2 regions of the Cytobacillus oceanisediminis genome follow, and region 1 is predicted to be linked to the other one. Evidence: riboswitches for the same ligand, from Rfam matches in the RefSeq annotation. Region 1 holds a riboswitch; the other holds the start of a gene.
The links. A riboswitch is a leader RNA that binds a small molecule or an ion and turns the genes downstream of it on or off. The one in region 1 is predicted to bind FMN.
Positions count from the first base shown of each region.

Region 1 (10,545 bases):
CGAAAAACTCAAACAGACTATCTGCAGATGCAGCAATATTTCCCCTTCATAAAATCCTGCCAAAAATTCATTTTTTTTGGAACTATTTAATAGAATATAGAGAAATACATATAGCGGGGGAGACATACTAATGAATATCCAGCAATATTACCGGAAAACAGCTGACATCTCAATAAATGCTAGCCTTGCCGCACTTGTACCTCCATTTTTCCTTCTATTGGTTTTAATAAATGAATTTCCACGGACTAATTTAATTCTTTTTCTAATCCCTTTCATCATATATAGTTTTCTGTGCCATCAAATTCACTTGCTGAATAAGCAAAGGGCGGCTGAGATTGAGGAGGGAAATTCCAAGAAAAGCAGACAAGCCCTTCTCTCATTCTTATGCCAGTCAAATTTGATGATCGCTTTTATGCCGGCTCCCGCCCTTAGAATGGTGCTTTTTGATCCGGAAGGAAGGCAGGTTGGTGAAATCAGGGATATGAAAATGTGGAAGTTTCGATGGTTCTTGCCTTATTTTTTGGACCGGCTTTTTCCAAGAAGGCTGGGAATCTACGATCATAAAGATAATCTGGAGGCATCAATCCTAATCGATAAAAAAGGCATGAATATTTCGTTTGCGAAAGACTCCTGCAAAGAAACAATAATTAATAAAAAAGATGGATCCAAACTGGTATTTGAGAATGGCTGTGATCGATATTCCATTGCTAAAACCTTTTTCCATACGGATTTTCAAGTTCTTGATGAGAAATCAAAAAGGATTGCACGTCTTCGCAAAGGATGGATGCCGCTTGAATGGGGGCAGCAGTTTAGGGACCCCAATACACCTGTACTTTCTTTTGATGAGGGTCTGACAGCAAAAGAAAAGCTTAGAATTTATGCCATTTTTGCGACGTTTTTTCTTTACCGCAATCACTAAAACAGAGTGCACATTTATAGATTCTATATTCCCCATATAGTATGATAAGTTCAGCTAATATATAGGGATATCAGTATAGAGGTGTTGGAATGAAAAAATTTCTACTCGCAGCCGCGGTTATTGTCCTTTTGCTGTTTATTGTTGACAAAACAATTCTCAAGGAAAAAGGGGTAGTAGAGCAAGCCGGACAAATGCAGAAATACGATAAAATGGAAGATCCTGAAGATTTGCCTGTTGGTCTTGAGAAAGGAAATCTTGCTCCTGATTTTGAACTGTCAGATATGGAAGGAAACCCAGTAAAACTCTCCGACTACAGGGGCAAGGCAGTGCTTTTAAATTTCTGGGCAAGCTGGTGTCCTCCTTGCCGTGCGGAAATGCCGCATATGGAGAAGCTGTATAACAAGTATAAAGATGAAAATTTCGATATTCTAGCCGTCAATCTCACAAACACAGAAAAAAATAGCAGTGACGCAGAGAAATTCGTAAAAGAGCTGGGGCTGACTTTTACAATTCCTATGGATGTAAAAGGAGAGGCGGGTTCTGACTATAATATAATGGCTTATCCTACAAGCTATTTTATTGATTCTGATGGTGTTATTAGAGAGAAAGTTTTGGGAGCTTTAAATGAAGAGTATATGGAGAAGGAGATCAAAAAGCTTCCTTAAATAAAACCGGAGAGCCATTTTAGCTCTCCGGTTTTATTTCTGTAATCCTATTCTGGTGCAGACGATTAACGATTACTCTTTTTCGGTATAGCATAATGCCTGCTTCGGCAATGTCATTTACGGCTGAGCGATTTATGAAAGCCCCAAACAGCAGTCCGGCTATCGGGATCATTTGGAAAAGTTTTTTCCAGCCAATTTGATCCCTGTAAGAAAACACAACTTCTCTCCATCCCTGAAGCTCTGAAACGACTTCCCTTTTTGATCCGTCTTCTTTAGAACCAAACATGGAAAGCTGCTGCAGAATGGCTTTTTTTCCTACAATGTCACTGGAAACAAATTGCAGAATTTTTACGATGAACATTCTTTCATTCTTATCAGCTGGATCAAAGCCATAGCAAATCGCGATATCCTGCAGAGTTTTTAGCTGAATGCCAAGGAGAAGAGGGATATCAATCGTCAGGGTGAAAATCCCTCCGACCCCGGTACTAGCACCTTGCAATGCAGCGGTTCTTTTACGGTTTGAGCTTAGCTTTTCGGCGGCTTCATCCATCTTTGATATGGGCAGGGCTTCTACATCCTGTAAGGTATGAATATTTTGTTCAGGATAATAATTCTTTAACGCCGAAGCTGAACTTAAATATCTTCCTCCTGATTGAATATATGTGCCAAGCTCATCAAGAATCACTCCAACCTTTTTTTGTATGAACTCCGGTGTGAATCTATCAATAAGTTTAAAAGGGAGTCTTCCCAGCTTCTCCCAAAACCATAAATCACCTTGGTCTTTTTCCCATTCTTCACATTTTCTTAATTCATTTATTAGATGTTCTCTTGGTTCAATCATATTTAAAGTCCTCTCCTTCTTCTATAGTTAACTATACGGCTGTTTAAAGCAAAAGTTTCAATTCTTTCACAAGCAATTCTCTTTGTATATTCCGACTATTCATGGTAAGATTCTTATAATAGAATAGGATTTCCTTCGGGGCAGGGTGAAATTCCCAACCGGCGGTGATGAGGGTACGCCCTCTTAGTCCGTGACCCGGTTTTATTAGTAGAGATGCAAGGTGCTTGCGCTTTTCAAAAAGATAAGTTTGCATAAATTCTGAAGCTAGATAAGTGTCTAGCTCCAGGCGCCTTCCGCTTTTCTCTTATGAAAACGGTGGATTTGGTGAAACTCCAAAGCCGACAGTGAAAGTCTGGATGGGAGAAGGAATGATTATAGTGCTGCGTTGAAAAAAGCTTTTTTAAACGCTTATTTCGTCATGTGATTTTGCCCCGTTTCACCTAGCTGGTGTACGGGGTTTTGCCGTTTCATACTTAATTTGGAGAAATAGTAAGGGAAGGAGGAATCAGATAATTTGAACCATCAGGAATATATGAAGTTAGCCATCAGCCTGGCAGCGGCCACTAAAGGCCAAACCAGTCCTAACCCGCAGGTGGGTGCGGTTGTTGTTAAAAATGGTGAAATTCTGGGGATGGGTGCTCACCTGAAAGCAGGTACTCCCCATGCTGAAGTCCATGCGATTGCTGCAGCTGGCGATAAGGCTAAAGGCGCTGATATTTATGTCACGCTTGAGCCATGCAGCCATTTTGGCAGGACTCCGCCATGCGCAGACTTAATAATTAATTCAGGAATTAGTAGGGTTTTTATTGCTTCTGCCGATCCAAATCCTCTTGTTTCCGGCAAAGGAATTGAAAGGATGCAGGATGCCGGGATTGAAGTAGTGACCGGCTTATTGAAGGAGGAAGCAGATGCCCTAAACGAACCATTTTTCCATTTAATAAAAACAAAGACACCATATGTAACCATTAAAGCAGCCTCATCGTTTGATGGGAAAACAGCTGCAAAAACCGGTGACAGCAAATGGATTACCTCTCCAGAATCCAGGCAGGATGTACATCGGCTACGGCATGAACATGACGCAATACTTACAGGTGTAAATACGATCATTCACGATAATCCCCTTTTAACCGCCAGGCTGCCCCAAGGCGGAAAAAATCCCATTCGAGTAGTATTAGATACAAATCTGAGAATTCCGGCTGACGCAAATGTCATCCGAGATCAGTCTGTAAAGACCATAATCTTTACCGGCTGCGAAATAGATCGGTCAAAGGCAGAAGAGATAAAGAAGTATGATGCTGAAGTTTTTTCTTTTCCTGCTAATGAGGTGCCGATTATAGAAGTATTAAAAAATTTAGGTGAAAGAAATATCATGACTTTATTTGTTGAAGGCGGTTCAGAGGTTCATGCTTCATTTATAAAAAGCGGTTTCTTTCAGCAGATAATCCTTTATGTGGCTCCTAAAATTATTGGAGGCAATAAGGCGATTCCATTTATTGGCGGGGAGGGTGCCAACTATGTAAAAGACGCCCCTGTACTGGAATTCACAGAAATTCAAAGGATTGGCGGAGACCTTAGAATTACCGCAAAACCGCTGAGGGAGGCCAGGGAATAATGTTTACTGGAATTATTGAGGAACTGGGAACAGTAAAAAAAGTAGTTCAGCAAGGCAAGGCCATGAAACTGACAATTCAGGCCTCCAAAGTTTTATCAGATGTTGGACTGGGGGACAGCATTTCGGTTAATGGCGTGTGCCTTACAGTTACGGAATTTGCGAAAAATGAATTTTCAGCAGATGTCATGCCTGAAACATTCAAAAGTACTTCGCTTTCTGCCATTAAAGAACGAACAAAAGTCAATCTGGAGAGGGCGATGTCAGCAAATGGCCGCTTTGGAGGGCATTTTGTGACAGGGCATGTTGATGGAACAGGTCAGATCATAAAAAAATCAACAAGCGAAAATGCCATTTATATACAAATATCTGTGCCGCCTGCATTAAGCCATTTGCTTATCATGAAAGGATCAATTGCCGTGGATGGGATTTCGCTGACTGTTTTCGGTAATGAAGACAATACTGTTACTGTCTCGATCATTCCCCACACAGCAAGTGAAACGGTACTCGGCTTCAAAGCAGCGGGAGACATTGTTAACCTCGAGTTCGATATGCTTGCCAAATATCTATATTCCTTCATGAATAGGCAGCAGGAAACCGCTTCGCCTAAAGAAGGAGTATCAGAGCGATTCCTAAAAGAGAATGGCTTCTTATAATGAGCAAAAGGAGGGTCAATCAAACATGTTCAGTGAAATAAATGAGGCATTAGAAGATTTAAAAGCAGGAAAAGTCATCATTGTCTGTGATGATGAAGACAGGGAAAATGAAGGTGATTTCCTGGCAATCGCGGAATATGCGAAACCCGATACGATCAACTTTATGGCCAAAGAAGGCAGAGGCCTGATCTGTACACCTATCACTGAGGAGCTGGCTGAAAAGCTGGAACTGAATCCAATGGCAGAAGTGAACACTGACAGCCATGGGACAGCTTTCACAGTCAGTATTGACCATGTGAAAACCACTACAGGCATCAGTGCATTTGAGCGTGCTTTCACGATAAAGGAAATGCTTGAGGATGACGCTAAACCTTCAGACTTTTCCAGGCCGGGACATGTTTTTCCTCTAGTGGCGAAAAAGGGGGGAGTACTAAGGCGGGCAGGCCATACAGAGGCTGCGGTCGATCTGGCACGTCTTGCCGGTGCAGCACCAGCCGGGATTATCTGTGAAATTATGAAAGACGATGGAACAATGGCGCGAGTGGATGATCTTGAAAAAGTGGCTGAAAAGTTTAACTTAAAAATGATTACTATTCAGCAACTGATAGAGTATCGATTGAAGCATGACTCCATTGTAAAAAGGGAAGTGGAGATACAGCTTCCAACAGAATTTGGAGATTTTAGAGCGGTAGGTTATACAAACACAATCGATGGAAAAGACCATGTTGCTCTTGTAAAGGGAGAAATCGATGAAAACGAACCCGTATTGCTTCGTGTTCATTCGGAGTGCCTGACCGGGGATGTATTCGGGTCTAACCGCTGCGACTGCGGGCCGCAGCTTGAAGCAGCATTATCGCAGATTGAAGAGGAAGGCCGGGGAATCCTTTTATACATGAGACAGGAAGGGCGCGGCATCGGCCTGATCAATAAATTGAAAGCCTATAAGCTGCAGGAAGAGGGCTACGATACCGTTGAAGCAAATCATAAGCTCGGATTTAAGGACGATCTTCGCGACTATGGGGTAGGTGCACAAATCCTTAGGGATCTCGGGGTAAAAAAAATGCGCCTGCTAACCAATAATCCCCGCAAAATTGCTGGACTGGGCGGCTATGGGCTGGAGGTATCCGAACGAGTTCCTCTTCAAATGCCTGCCAAATCTGAAAATGAGATTTACTTAAAAACAAAGAAAACAAAACTTGGGCATTTATTACAATTTTAAGGGAGCGATTAGAGATGAAAAAGGTAATCGAAGGACATTTAGTAGGAACAGGATTAAAAATGGCAATTGTAGTGTCGCGTTTTAATGAATTCATTACAGGCAAGCTTTTAAGCGGAGCGGAAGATGCACTTAAGCGCCACGGAGTAAGCGAAGAAGATGTGACGGTTGTTTGGGTTCCTGGAGCATTCGAAATCCCACTGGCAGCTAAAAAGCTGTCCCAATCCGGAAAATATGATGCAGTCATCACCCTTGGCACAGTGATCCGCGGAGCAACTCCGCATTTTGATTTTGTCAGCGGCGAAGTGGCTAAAGGGGTCTCAGCGACAGCATTGCAGAGCGGTGTCCCTGTAATCTTCGGTGTTCTTACAACTGACACGATTGAACAGGCAATTGAGCGTGCAGGCACCAAAGCCGGAAACAAAGGATGGGAAGCGGCTGTTGGAGCTATTGAAATGGGCAATCTGTATAGACAATTATCTGACAGTGAATAAAGTTCCGCATTTTTTGCAGGCATGAAAAAAATAAGTGTATGCTTACAGGTGCAACAGTCTTGCCCTGTTGCTATATCTATCAAAAATCAGCGGGGGAATATCCGCTGATTTTTTTTTGAAAAATATGAGCAGACGTCTGACCTTTCTATTGGCAGAAAGAGTTTTTTTTGATAAAATACAGCTTGTGGCTCACCCGTACTTTTTACTGATCACTCTTAACTGAGGGAGATATATACGGGGAGAGCGGGTAGGGAGAGGGCTAATTGAATAGATAGGTAGTATATATGAATAAGTGGTTTAACCAGCTTTTTCAGCTTGATTCAAATGGAACAACTGTAAAAAGGGAGGTTATGGCTGGGGCAATCGGCTTTTTTACGATTGTTTATATTATCGCAGTTAACTCTCTAATTCTCTCTGAAGCAGGAATTCCGCTGGAAGCAGCCATTTTTGCAACCATTATAACATCGGTTGCCGGCTGTTTGATTATGGGGTTTTGGGCAAATGTACCGATTCTCCTTGTGCCTGGAATGGGAATTAACGCTTTATTTTCCTATACAATGGTCCAATCCATGGACTTATCCTGGCAGGAAGCATTGGCTGTTGTCTTTATATCTGGTCTGATCTTTGTATTCGTGGCTTTTTCGCGATTCGCAAAGACATTGAGCGAATCGATTCCGCACTCACTTAAAGAAGCAATAACAGTGGGGCTCGGACTTTTCTTGATGCTGATCGGACTTGAAAAAGGCGGAATCGTTGAAAAAGGGACAAACTCCATTATTGCTATGGGTGAACTTGGAGACCCGCAAGTGCTCGCGACCATCTTAACGTTCTTGCTTGCCATCATTTTATTCATGCGCAATGTGCCCGGCAACTTTTTGATTACTGTTGCAGCAGGAACATTGATAGCATGGGCTTTTGGTCCGATTAATGTGCAAAATCCCGATGAAAAGCCGTTCGCTCTTTCCGATTATATGGAAGTTTTTGGAGCGATGTCATTTGATAACTTGCTTTCCGTCACTTTTTGGATTGCCATTTTTTCATTAACAATGGTTCTTGTCTTTGAAAATATCGGATTAGTTCACGGTCATGTTGGTTTTATTAATAGGCCGGAACAGTTTAAGCGTGCTTTTCAGGCAACTTCGGTTTCTGCATTATTGTCAGGTATTTTTGGGACAAGCCCGACTGTAGCAACGGTTGAAAGTGCAGCGAGTATGGCTGCCGGCGGACGTACAGGATTGACAGCAGTTACAACTGGATTGCTGTTTATGTTATCCGCATTCTTTATTCCTGTTATTAAATTGATTCCCAACAGTGCAATTGCACCTATTCTTATCATTATTGGCGGACTGATGCTTCAAAACATCCGCAATCTTGACTTAAAGGATATGAGCGAAAGCTTTCCAGCTATCTTTATCATAGCCATGATCCCGTTCACGTATAGTATTGCGGACGGCATTGCCATTGGATTTATTCTTTATCCAATCTTAAAGATTTCGATTGGCAAAGCAAAGGAAGTTTCACTTGCATTGTATGTTATAGCTGCTTTATTTTTATTCAACTTTGTTTTTCATGTGATTAGTTAATATAGATATTGGGATGTCCTATTGGGGCATCCTTTTTCTTTTTCTAATGAAACAAAGAAAGCTGGGGAATTTTGTATAATAATATAAAAATTTCTTTTTATTCAACAAGTTTCGACACACGCAATAAATTAATTGAGCTAATATAGGTCTATAGTAATATGGTGTTTTCGGAGGTATGTCAATGGAAGTGTTTGTAGCAAGGCAGCCGATTTTCAATTCTAAAGAAGAAGTGTTTGCTTATGAACTTTTGTATAGAAATAATCAGGTAAATGCCTTTCCTGAAATAGATGAAGATCAGGCCACGGCTGAGGTAATTATTAATAGTTTTTTAAATATAGGGATTGACCATCTTTCTGAAGGAAAGCCATGTTTTATTAATTTTACGGAAAAATTGCTGAAGCTCAAGCTCCCTGCTTATTTTAGGCCTCGGGAAATCGTTGTCGAAATCCTTGAAACTGTAGAGCCTAGTGCGGAACTGGTCAATATTTGCAAAGATTTGAAGGAACTTGGTTATCAGATCGCACTTGATGATTATGTATTCAATGCAACCAATCCATTTGCAAGACAATTGCTGAAATACGCTGATATCATAAAGGTGGACTTTCTTAATACCCCAAAGGATATGCGGGAAAAAATTGAAATGCTTGTTAATCAGCTCAAAATTAAAACAGTTGCTGAAAAGGTAGAGACAAGAGAGAGCTACGAAGAAGCGAAAAGCAAGGGTTACGATTATTTTCAGGGTTATTTTTTTGCGAAGCCAGTCATAATGTCTACACATGATGTCCCGTCCTATTTTCAATCCTATTATGAGATGATCCAAAACCTGTCAAATGAGGAGCCAAGTCTTGACCGCATAACTGAATTAATCGAACGTGACATATCACTGTCTTATAAATTGCTGAAACTAATAAACTCACCAGCTTATCGTCCAAAGCAAAAGATAAATTCAATCCGCCAGGCGATAGTTCTGCTGGGATTGATCGAACTTGAAAAGTGGATCTATGTATTGGCGGTAAGGGAAAATATTATTCAAAAGTCCCAAATGGCAGAAGAGACTATCAGGTTATCAATGACTCGTGCCAAAATGTGTGAGGAAATTGGGAGACTCAGAACCGGAAAAAGCGTATCATCGAGCTATTTTATGACAGGAATGTTTTCATTAATGGATTCATTGCTGAATATCCCGATGAGTCAAATTCTCGATGAACTTCCTTTGCAGGATGATATTTGTGAAGCCCTCCGAGGGAAAAATAATAAGCTGAAAGAGATACTCGATCTTGCTTTTGCAGTAGAGAAAGCGCAATGGAGCAGGATCAGCGAAATGTGTGAGAAACTGAGTGTTGATGAAAAAACCATTTTTAAGATCTATTCAGAATCATTAGCCTGGTCCAGTCAGCTTATGAATCCTGAAAAATATACCAGCAGACAGCCAAGCTAATATGTTAGCCGCAGTACTATTATAGATATTTTTTCTGCGGCTTAATATACCTTTTCATTTCTGCAGCCATCTTCCTTTTAACAGACACCGGAATGTCTGCCCGGGAAAGGTCCTCGGGGAAGGGGAAAATTCCATAGTCATTGAAACGCACCCGGATACTCCCTTCATATACAATTGTTTTATTAAAAAATGCAGTTGTTTCTACAAAGGCATTTTTTTCATTAATAACGCTGCCAAACTCTTCGATCCGCTGAATGAAAAATTTAAATGTATAAAGTTCAGTATTAATATCGGTCACTTCCCTAAATGACGGAGCTTATCAGTTTTCTGATAAGTTAATAATATAATAAAGAAAACAATTATTGAATAATAAATGCTTTTATGGCACTCTTATTTATAAGTTGAGCTACAAATGGTTTGGAGGTATTACGATGAACATTGAACTGCTGAAATGTCATGGATCAGGAAATGATTTCTTTATAATAGATGAAATTTCCCATACGTATAATTTTACAGAGGAGAAACGTGCTGAGCTTGCCAAAGCAATATGTGACCGCAGCACTGAACTTGGTGCAGATGGAATTCTTTTCGTATTAAAAAGTGAAAAAGCAGATGCCAGGATGCGTGTTTTTAATCCGGATGGATCAGAAGCCTCAATGTGCGGAAATGGATTAAGATGCGTTGCCCGTTATGTATGTGAACTTCTTGGTCTAAAAGAAGCCATCATTGAAACCATGAAAGCGGATTTGCAGGTAAAAAAGCAAGAGGGTATCTTTGAGGACATTCCGACTTATCTTGTTGAAATATCACCTGTTTCATTCGATTTGAAGGATCTTCCTTTAATTCTCGATAAAGATACAATAATTAATGAAAAAGTCAGCGGGATCTCAGAGGAATTAGCTTTTACAGCCTTAGCAGTCCCTAATCCCCATTTTGTTTCCATTGTGGAGAAAGAGCACATTACATCTGACCTGCAAAAAAATATCAGCGAATATTTGAACGGGCCGAATGAATTCTTTCCTGATGGAGTAAATGTCAGCTTTGTAAAGCCATTAAAAAAAGGGCATATTTATGTTAGGACATTTGAGCGGGGAGTAGGATTTACCAATGCCTGCGGTACGGCC
Region 1 is NZ_CP065511.1:3,943,531-3,954,075, reverse strand. It holds gene IRB79_RS19750 (hypothetical protein) at 131-919, shown strand; gene IRB79_RS19745 (TlpA disulfide reductase family protein) at 1,009-1,584, shown strand; gene IRB79_RS19740 (EcsC family protein) at 1,604-2,425, opposite strand; FMN riboswitch at 2,553-2,797, shown strand; gene ribD (bifunctional diaminohydroxyphosphoribosylaminopyrimidine deaminase/5-amino-6-(5-phosphoribosylamino)uracil reductase RibD) at 2,940-4,037, shown strand; gene ribE (riboflavin synthase) at 4,037-4,690, shown strand; gene IRB79_RS19725 (bifunctional 3,4-dihydroxy-2-butanone-4-phosphate synthase/GTP cyclohydrolase II) at 4,716-5,909, shown strand; gene ribH (6,7-dimethyl-8-ribityllumazine synthase) at 5,924-6,400, shown strand; gene IRB79_RS19715 (NCS2 family permease) at 6,685-7,983, shown strand; gene IRB79_RS19710 (EAL and HDOD domain-containing protein) at 8,165-9,421, shown strand; gene IRB79_RS19705 (hypothetical protein) at 9,441-9,719, opposite strand; gene dapF (diaminopimelate epimerase) at 9,853-10,545, shown strand, end outside.

Region 2 (10,545 bases), 230 kb from region 1:
AATCATATCCGAGATGCCCATTGGAATAGACACCGGAAAAAATTTAATAAATAAAATGCCGCTAATAAAGCCTGTCATTAGCTTCAGCAAAATAAAAAACACTAAAAATCCCTCCCATACAAAGTGTATGAGAAGGATTTATTTTGTTGACTATATTTACATTAATCCTCTGTTATATCCAGAACACGGAAACCGGATTTTTCAAGCCGGCTGATGAACTTTTCCATATTATTATTTTTTTCCACCTTCATCACGATGCGGCGGACCAGTTTGTCTGTTTCATCAAAGGTTACAAGGGAAATGATGTGCTCATGGAAATAATGGGCGATTTCGGCTAAACGTGCTATTCGCCCTTCCGCTTCTACAGAAGTAAACGCAATCCTGACACCGGATTTATTGGTGCCGAAGGCGGATTGGAATTGAGCGAGGACATCAAAGCGAGTAACAATGCCCAGAAATTTACGATTATCGCCCAAAACAGCGAGTAAAGGGAAATCCTTTAAATCCAGGAGCGTTTTTTCAAAAATCTCATTTCCTTTTAAATATTGCTCCTGATGTGTGGCAATATCCTTTACCAATGTCCCTTCAAGAAAATCTTCCTTTGATTTCCCTGACAAAAAGAAGTTCTCATATATTCCATATCTCGTAATTATGCCGGCATATTGGTCGCCATCCAATACAGGAAGCCCGTCGATCTGGTGGTCCTCCAGCAAAGCCAGAGCGTCTTTCAATGCTGCATCCTGTCCGATTGTATAACAGGTATGTTTGGGGATCATGATACTTTTCACAAACATTGCCATCACCTCAGAGTAATATTAATTAGACCTAACATTTAATTTCGCCATCACCTCAACTTTCCCCTCTTTTTATTAGAGTAAACAATCATAAAAACACTGCACTTTTCATAAGTTTCAATGACGCATAAAAAGGAGGGATTATGAATGAATACACTCCGTAAAACCTGGCACCCATATGTAAGCCCCTTTGACCCTTGCACTCCGATAAAGGTCAAAACCTATTCCACTCCTCCAAATCTATATATGGGATTTCAGCCGCCAGGACTCGAACAATTTACACCAATGGAGGCTTTAAGAGCAGGAACGCTTTGGAAGGCTTTCTATGATCCATGGTACAGTCCCTATGAAAAAGCCAGGGAGGGACAATAGCCATGAAACAATTGCCGGCAGATTACTATCAGCTTCTTGAACAGCTTCAGGCTGTGGATTTTGTCCTTGTTGAACTGACTCTATACCTTGACACTCATAACAATGATACTGAAGCCATTAAGCAATTCAATCACTATGCAAAGGAACGAAAAAAACTGAGAAATGCCATTGAAAGCAAGTATGGTCCATTAATGCAATTTGGACACAGCTATTCCGGTCAGCCATGGAACTGGGATGATGCCCCATGGCCTTGGCAAGTATAAATTTGGTTTACAGGCGCCTTCTTGCATGAAGGCGCTCAATAGATTAGCGGACTTCCGAAGGGGGCTGAGAAAAAATGTGGGTTTATGAAAAGAAGCTGCAATATCCGGTGAGGGTAAGCACATGCAATCCCAAACTGGCAAAGTATCTAATTGAACAATATGGGGGAGCGGACGGTGAACTTGCTGCTGCCCTAAGATATTTGAATCAGCGCTATACCATTCCGGATAAGGTCATCGGACTTCTTACAGATATCGGAACTGAGGAGTTTGCCCACCTGGAAATGATTGCAACAATGGTTTACAAATTAACAAAGGATGCTACGCCTGATCAAATGATAGCTGCCGGTCTCGACGCCCATTATGCCAACCATGATAATGCTCTGTTTTATAATAATGCTGCAGGTGTGCCTTGGACAGCTTCTTATATTCAGGCAAAGGGCGACCCTATAGCAGACTTATACGAAGACATCGCTGCAGAAGAGAAAGCCCGGGCAACCTATCAGTGGATTATTAATATGAGTGATGACCCGGATTTAAATGACGGACTCCGGTTTTTAAGAGAAAGAGAGATTATCCATTCCCAGCGCTTCAGAGAAGCCGTGGAAATTCTTAAGGAAGAACGCGATAAAAAGAAATTCTTTTAAAACTATACTTAACAAAAAAGAAGCAGACGGGCTGCTTCTTTTTCCATTTACTGTGTGTCATTTATTCTCATGATAAAGATTTATATCATAATTTTTTTTCATCATTTCGAAAACGGTATGGCGATTTTTCCATTCATCTTCTTTTTTCCAAAGGTCTTTGCTCTTATCAATTATTTCACACCTTAGGGCATGATATTCTTTTTCTGCTTTCTCCCTTTTTTCCCTCAGAAGATTCATAAGTCCATAAAGGCCAACCGTAAAAACAAGCAAATAGAAATTAGCTGACTGATTGACAAAAGCCGAAAACATGGATGCAAACGAGTAAGAGTAAGGCTGCATGACACTCTTATAAATATAAAAAAAGAATAAAAAAGAAATAAAAACAGTCGCCCACATGGCAATTAAATGCCAGGACTTGAATCGATCAAATTTTTGCTTTCTCTCTACTACTTTCTCAAGCATTTTTCTTGTAGCCTGGTCTGTACGTTCGTCAAGCATTCTAATCGGCGATTCCAAAACTCTCCCTCCCTTTCTCAATAATGTATGAGCTTGTACATTATTATATGACTAAGAAGGAGAGGCGGCTGCCGCACCTGTTTTCGATCCTTTTATTGTTCAAGCGGAATCTTTAATACCTGGCCCGTTTGTATCTCATTCGACGGCAAATTGTTGGCTTGCTTTATTTTTTCAATTCCCGACTGGGATTTATAATAGGTCATGGCAATTCTAAAAATTGTTTCCTTTGGTTTAACCGTATGGTAAACAACTTTGCCTTCCTTTTTTAATTCTTCCTGTTCCTGTGTCCCGGCTGTTTTGGAAGAGTCTGTGGTTTCAGGAGCTGTTTGCTGGGCTTGCTTTTTGGGTTCAGCTCTTTTATCTTCTATATCAGTCTTTTGAGGGGACTGTTTTTCCTGCCGGACTTTGGCATCTTCTTTTTCTTGAACGCCCTCAGCTTTTTCAGGTTTCTCAGGTTCCTGGGATTCCGGCTCTTCTCTTACTTCTATAGTTGTCCCTTTATCTTCATCATTTGTGGCAAAAACGACCGTTTCAGAACCGGTTTCCTCAATTTCTGCATTTAACCCGGCATTGATGCTTTTATCACTACTTACATATTGATAAATACTGAAAATGGTGATAGGCAGAAGGATAAAGAATAAAGCAAGCAGGCGAATAACAGGGTATTTAATCTTCCATTTACTCTTTTTTCTTTTTTCCTGATGAACACGGCTCCGTGGCGGCAAGGCGGATTTTTGCCCTCTATTTTCCGTTTCCTGTTTTCGGTCAATCTTCTTACGGAGTCTTTCAGCTTGATCTCTATAAGGGTCTTCTTTATTCATGTTTCATCCCTTTCTGTAATAAAAAAATCATAAGAAGTATATTTTGATACTGCTGTTAATTATCGTTAATTACATTCTCCTCTTCCGCTTTCCTTTTAGATTTTACCAGGTAACGTTTTCGAATAAGAATACCAAGAAGAAAGTCAATCAGAAAATGCATAACAATCGTAACAAGCAAATTATTGGTTATATGATAAATATAACCTATTAAAAAGCTTAATGTAATAATATTTACAAACAAAAACCAATTAAAAAGATATCGGTAATGAACAAGCGCAAAAATAAGACTTGAGATAGCAAGGCCGAAATGAGTCTGAATGACACCCCTGAATAGAAGTTCTTCACTAAAAGCCACCACTGCAGCTATAAAAGCAATATGGAGAAAACTGCGATTTTGAAAGATTTTCTCATTTAATCCTCCATCATCATACAAATTTTCTGGAAGAACCTTCATCAAGACGATATCAATCAGGACAACTGCCGCTCCTGCCGCCGCTCCAATTACAAGAACATTTATATCATTGAATACAAAAAGAGCTTGGAATTCCTCAAAACTATTAAACAATATTATACTTAGAATCAAAGAAATGGATAAAATAAGCACCTGTGTAAGATAAAGATGAAATAATAGTTCCTTGTCTGTCAATTCCTTAATGATGTCCGCGTATCTTTTTCTCATTTTGGTTCACTCACTTGGAATCAGGAGGTATTCTAAATGATTTTTCCAATCATACAGCGGGCTTTCCTGATTATCTGAATTTGTATTTCTTGTGAAATTTTCAAATTGCAAACCGCAAATATCGCAGCAGGATTGGACGGAGGCATTTTTTTCCTCATCAAAGTAGGAAAGTATATTCTCTCTCCGACATGTCTTCTTGTGTATCCACTTATATACTTCCTCAATGCTAACCCTTTTCAATTTGATTCTGCCTTCGTAATACACTTTCATCTCCTGCAGAATCCTTCTGTAATCGAGTCCAGATTTGCTTTTCCGCTCAAAAAAGTCATTAAATATTCTCCACTGAACATCGGTTAAACCGGAACGCTGCTTAATTTGCTCTTCAAATGGTCCAATATTCAGGATCGCATTTGGGTTTTCTTCTACCCATTCCCTGATCCAATCAATTTGTGCTTTGTCAGGCAATTCACTTTCTGCAAGCTGTATGGGAAGCTGCTCATCACCCGGTGCATAGAGCATGATGGCTATACTTTGATTTCCATCTCTCCCTGCCCTCCCAATTTCCTGCAGGTAGGATTCAATCTGAAGAGGCATATGAAAGTGTATTACATACCTGATATTATCTTTATTAATCCCCATGCCAAAGGCGCTTGTAGCACAAATAAGATCGAGCTGCCCATGAATAAATTGCTGCTGCACAAGGATGCGGCTTTCCTGGTCCATTCCCCCATGGTAAGCCATCACTCTTTTGGCTCCTTTGTCCCTAAGCAGATCAGCTGTCTGTTCCGCCATTTTTTTGCTGGAAAAATAAATAATTCCAGGACCCTGAAGGATTTCAGCAAGCTCCACAAGTCTATCTGTTTTTTTACGGAAATTATCTAACTTTTCTACAGATAATGCAATATTAGGTCGGTCAACGGAGTAAATAAATTCGCTGCAGTCCAGTATGCCAAGTGACTTTTTTATATCTGCTTTAACGTCAGGGGTAGCTGTAGCAGTTAAAGCCAGTGTAACCGGGTTCCCGATAATTTTTCTGACTTCGCCAAGCTTTAAATAATCGGGCCTGAAATCATATCCCCATTGGGAGATACAATGAGCTTCATCCACAACAAATAAAGCAATGCGCAATTTCTTCAGCTGAGATAGTACTGATTCATAATAAAGCATTTCAGGTGAAATAAAGATAAACTTATATTGATTCAGATGAATCAATGCCTGTTTTTTCTCTGCACGGGTTAAAAAAGAATTGAATGCAATCACCTTTTTTTCCCCATTCATCATAAGCTGTTCAGCCTGATCCTGCATCAGGGACAGCAAAGGAGATATAATAATCACCTGGCCTTCAATCATATATCCCGGCAGCTGATAACAGAGGGATTTTCCTGTACCTGTAGGCAGCATGGCAACAGTATTTCTCCCTGAAAGCACAGATTCAATGATCTCCTTTTGTCCAGGTCTGAAGGAAGGATAGCCAAATTTGCTCTGCAATACCGCTTCTAATCTCATTGTCCCTCTCCAAGCTTTGCCATGACTAATCTGATTTCAAAATAATCGGATTCCGGCACCATTTGACGTATTTGCTTTAATTGCAATGAATCTGCACTGTTCGCTGCTTGAAGAATCAATTTCTGCTTCTTCTCCGATACATAGCGCGTGATATTAAAGCCGCTGTCATTTAACGCTACCTCCACCACATGATCCTCAATTGTGCTTTTTTTCAAGTTTCTCGTTTTCGCTATAACATCCAAATCCAGTCCCTGTTTTAGAAGTGTGTAAGTTCTTTGGGCCGACAACGTTAGCTGAACTTCATTTCCTGCCCCGCTCACTAATTTATCGATAAGCGGATATTCAGCAGCATTTTCTCTTACGCTTGCAAGAATATGATGAATGGCTCCAAGGAACTGATGGTGGTAATAATCCTGCCTGATTCCCAGCTGTTCTGAAGCCTGAACAGCAGTGAGGCCAATACGGTTATAGCCCGTCAGCCTCAATGTCAGCACAGCAGGATTAATATCACTTAGTCTTTCGAGGCACTGGCAAAGTTCCCTGTTCAGCACACCCCCTACTTCCTCGCGGGCAAATCCAGATGTTCTCAAAAAATTTTTCAGCCATTCATGAACATCTCTTTTTCTTTGAATAGGGAGGTATTTTACATTGTTATTATTTAAATGTGATATAACCTGAATTAAAAGAGTAATCCTCTCCCAAAACAAGTCACCTGCACTATGATACAGCCATCCGTTTAATGAAGACGGTATTGGACATTCTAAAAGAGACCTTTCCAGCTTTTCCTTACCCACTGCAGTCAAAATGTAATGCTTTTCATCAGTTGCAGTCATCCAGCTGCTGCTTACAATTTCTTGTGCAAGATGATCCAGAGCATCCCGGCTTAAACTTCCAAATGTTCGAAAAAGCGGGGTTAGTTGAAATAAATGAGCATCTTGGATGGTTTGGGAAGACTTTTTTCCATTCAGCAAATGCAAAATGGAATATATAGTTCTTTGTCCCTGTAATTCTTTAATACAGTACATTATTACAGTTTTCAAATAAGATCTTTCCATTTTTTTCACCTTACGGCCAAAGATTTTTTTCTTGTTTTAATAAGCTTGTTCTCCTTCTTCCATTTTATCATGAAAGAAATCGGCAGGCCGTTTTTATTATTTTTTTAGAGGGTAAATTATGCCTAAACCCTTATGTGATAAGCATTCTCAGTACATTTTCTATTGAAAAGTTGAACATTCAGTTTTACAATAGATGTGAGGAATGTGTTACCATCATCTTGATGGACGATTAATTGTTTAAATCTTGGGAGGTTTTTTTCATGGCAAAGTATACAATTGTTGACAAAGAAACATGTATTGCATGTGGAGCTTGCGGCGCAGCTGCACCGGACATTTATGATTATGATGATGAAGGCATCGCATTCGTTACCCTTGATGATAACCAGGGTATCGTTGAGATTCCAGATGTATTAGTTGATGATATGATGGATGCATTCGAGGGCTGCCCAACCGATTCAATCAAAGTAGCTGATGATGCTTTTGATGGCGATCCGCTGAAATACGAATAATCCTTCAACCATACTTTATCCTTTGTTAAGCTGCTGCTCCCTTTCGTCATGAAAGGGAGTTTTTTATGTTAACTTTTAACAAGCTTGCATGGAGTGAACAGAAAAAGCAGCGGCACACATTTGCCGCTGCTTTAAATTTATATATTAATTATGCTGCGCTTTTGATAACAGCCTGCTTTTCCACCCAAGTTCTCATGCGTGTAAAAATAAGCATGAAAACAATTGAAATGATTAAACCTTTTAAAATATTGAATGGCAATATCCCTGTCACAATCATTGTTCTCATTTCAGGTGCTGACATTGCAGGGAAGTTAAGGAAGAATGTATATGCCGGCAGAATTACAAGGTAATTAAGCACACTCATTATGACAGCCATAACCATGGTGCCGATTACAAGCCCAAACGTCATGCCCTTTTTTGTTTTCAGCTTGCTGTACACATAATAAGTCGGCAGGACGAACAAAATGCCTGCGGCAAAGTTTGCAATATGCCCAACAGGTACTCCTGTTGCACTCCCTGTCATGAAGTAATCAAGAATATTCTTTATAAGTTCCACTAAAATCCCTGCTGCTGGACCAAAGATTAACGCTGCGATTAATGCAGGAATATCGCTGAAGTCAATCATCAGAAATTGCGGAAACGGCGGGATTGGGAAATTGAGCAGCATTAATACGTAAGAGATGCTGCTTAGCATTCCGATGGCAACCATAGTTTTGATATTAAGTTTTTTCAAGTTCCTCTCTCCTTTTTAGGACTATCTCTCCTAAAGAAGAAAGGTTCAGCAAAGCAAATGTCTTCACAATAAATAACCCTCAAGCTAATATAACTTGAGGGAGAGTTGCAAAGGCACGCTTAATAACGTTCAAAACCTGCATTTTTTGAACGTCTGCAGAACCTCCATCTTCTCCCATCCAGACTGTACTGTCGGCTTTGGAATCGCACCAAATCCTGCCCAAATTAACCGCAAAGCTTTTTATTCAAAAACTCTGCTCTCAGGCTCGCGGGCTTAGAGTCAAGAATGACCCGTCACCGCCGGTCGGGAATTTCACCCTGCCCCGAAGATAGACCGTATTTATTTATACAGATTAATTATACTGAAAAAAAGTTATTCTGTGAAGGGATATGTTTACCTGTCAGGTTTAGATCCATGCCAATACCCTTTCAGTTTTTTTAGATAAAAAAAAAAGATGGCAAATAGCCATCCTTTATATATTATCCAAGCGGATATTCCTTTCTTTCTCCTTTTGAGAAGGTCATGATGGACTTATACCCCACTTCTTTTGCAAGATCAATTGCCTTTTCAAAATCTGCACCTACATGTTCAGGAAAGTGCGCATCAGACGATAGAACAATCGGGATATTTTTTTCATGGCATTTCTGAAGAAGCCGTTTGTCCGGGTATAGTTCCCCCACTGGTTTTCGCAGACCAGCCGTGCTGATTTCAACACATGTCTTGGATTCTGCCAGCGCATTGGCTGCACGATCATATTGCTCCAGCAAAAATTCTTCGTCCTGTGGAACATATTTAAAAATTTTCACGAGGTCTAAATGGCCAACAATATCGAATAAATTTGACTGAGCCAGAGTGACCACCTGATCAAAATACTTTCGATATACATCATATAGATCCCGTTTATCCCATTCTTTTCTAAATTCAGCCAGGTCTATACCGAAATCTCCAATCCAATGAATGGATCCGATTACATAGTCAAAAGAATAACTATTGATAAACTTCTCCATTTCACCATGTTTGCCGGGTGTGTAGTCCATTTCGATCGACATCTTCACATCTATGTCATTGCTCCAAGCTTCATGAAAAACATTCACATAGTCTTTCATATCATAAAAGCGCCTTTCGTTTACCCATGGATTCTGCAGGATGTCTGCTGTCTGGTAGAAATGATATGCATGCTCTGAAATTCCAAAAGATTCAATCCCTTTTTGAACTGCAGCATCTGTGAATTTCTTTAAATAATCCAGGCTCAACGTGCCATTTTCGAGATGATTATGATAGTCTGTAAGCATTTCTAAACTCCCCCAGTTTTTTTCCCCATTATACTTTAAGGGAGTAAAGCGGTGCAATCATTTCTCTTCTATTTTTTGCGAATGATTAGAATTTGTCCAATTTTTATAATATCTGAATCTGCATTATTTAAGTCTTTGATTGCTTCTGCTGTTGTATCATGCATTTTTGCTATAGAAGATAGAGTATCTCCCTGTTTAACAGTGTATTCTATAGATTTCTCGAGCTTTATCAATAGCTTTTGACCTGAAAAAATGTTATCAGGATTAATATTATTTAAATCCGCAATATCCCCGGCCTGCAGATTATAGTGTGCAGCAATAGACCATAATGTTTCCCCTGTTTTAACTATATGGTAAGTTTCCTCGGAATCATTTTTTATTTTCCCTGACTCAAAATTAGACGGCCGTGCTGAAACTTCACGCGCATTTTCATCTTTAATCACTGCATTTACAGCTTGTCCAACTTCTCCTATCCCAAATGCAACAGAGGGATCAACCGCATTTATTTTATCAGCTGTCCATGCCTGTGTATGTATTTCAAAATGGAGATGCACCCCTGAGGAGTCACCCGTGCTTCCCATCAGTCCGATTTTCTGTCCCTGCACAACATTTTCACCTTCAGCAGAAAAGCGTTTATCCAGATGGGCGTATACTGTTTCAGTTTGGTTGTTATGTTTAATGAATATCACGTTCCCGTATGTTTGGGAATAATAAGACCTCGATACAAATCCTGCGTCAACAGAATAAACAGGAGACCCGGAATCTCCAGCTATATCGATGCCTTTATGCTGCCCTTCCCTTGTCCCAAACGTATCTGTAATTACACCATCTGCAGGCCATACCCAATGCTCTGTCAGTTCCGAAATTTTTGGCTCGGCAGCTTTAGAATGCTTCCCTCCCAGAAATAACAGACTCACACAAAGAGCCATTATTCCTGCGATAAAGAAACGTCTTATGTAATCCTTCATTCTTTTCCTCCTATATTGTCAGCTGAAATATCCGTACGAGTGCCTGTCATTGACCGCACTCTCTTTCACCCTATGACAGCTTGTACTCTTTTAGAACAATTAACAATAAAGCTCTTAAAAGCACAGTTATTAGTATACTTCCAGCAGCATGGTTTTTATGCAGACCTGAGGGTTTTTTTATTCCTAAAAAAAGAAAGGCAGCCACATGGGCCGCCTCTCTAATTTGGCAAATCTCGTTTATTAGCTGCTACTGGTACCTTTAATTCTTCAGTAAGGTCAAACTTGCCGATTTTATCAACATCTGCATTTTCCAATTTAACCGTGTCAAAATCAAAGTCTTTTGCCGTCAGAAGTATTGCTTCAATCGCATGAAGTGTTGATTTATCATCTATT
Region 2 is NZ_CP065511.1:4,174,525-4,185,069, forward strand. It holds gene IRB79_RS20910 (hypothetical protein) at 1-102, opposite strand, end outside; gene IRB79_RS20915 (CBS domain-containing protein) at 162-794, opposite strand; gene IRB79_RS20920 (spore coat associated protein CotJA) at 942-1,166, shown strand; gene IRB79_RS20925 (spore coat protein CotJB) at 1,169-1,429, shown strand; gene IRB79_RS20930 (manganese catalase family protein) at 1,504-2,073, shown strand; gene IRB79_RS20935 (YpbF family protein) at 2,131-2,589, opposite strand; gene IRB79_RS20940 (LysM peptidoglycan-binding domain-containing protein) at 2,682-3,410, opposite strand; gene IRB79_RS20945 (CPBP family intramembrane glutamic endopeptidase) at 3,466-4,089, opposite strand; gene IRB79_RS20950 (RecQ family ATP-dependent DNA helicase) at 4,096-5,595, opposite strand; gene IRB79_RS20955 (YpbB family protein) at 5,592-6,650, opposite strand; gene IRB79_RS20960 (ferredoxin) at 6,911-7,159, shown strand; gene IRB79_RS20965 (ECF transporter S component) at 7,308-7,892, opposite strand; FMN riboswitch at 8,055-8,226, opposite strand; gene IRB79_RS20970 (histidinol-phosphatase) at 8,372-9,184, opposite strand; gene IRB79_RS20975 (LysM peptidoglycan-binding domain-containing protein) at 9,253-10,152, opposite strand; gene IRB79_RS20980 (hypothetical protein) at 10,371-10,545, opposite strand, start outside.
Region 2: linked by a shared signal. The riboswitch ahead of IRB79_RS20965 (ECF transporter S component) and the one ahead of ribD (bifunctional diaminohydroxyphosphoribosylaminopyrimidine deaminase/5-amino-6-(5-phosphoribosylamino)uracil reductase RibD) in region 1 are both predicted to bind FMN.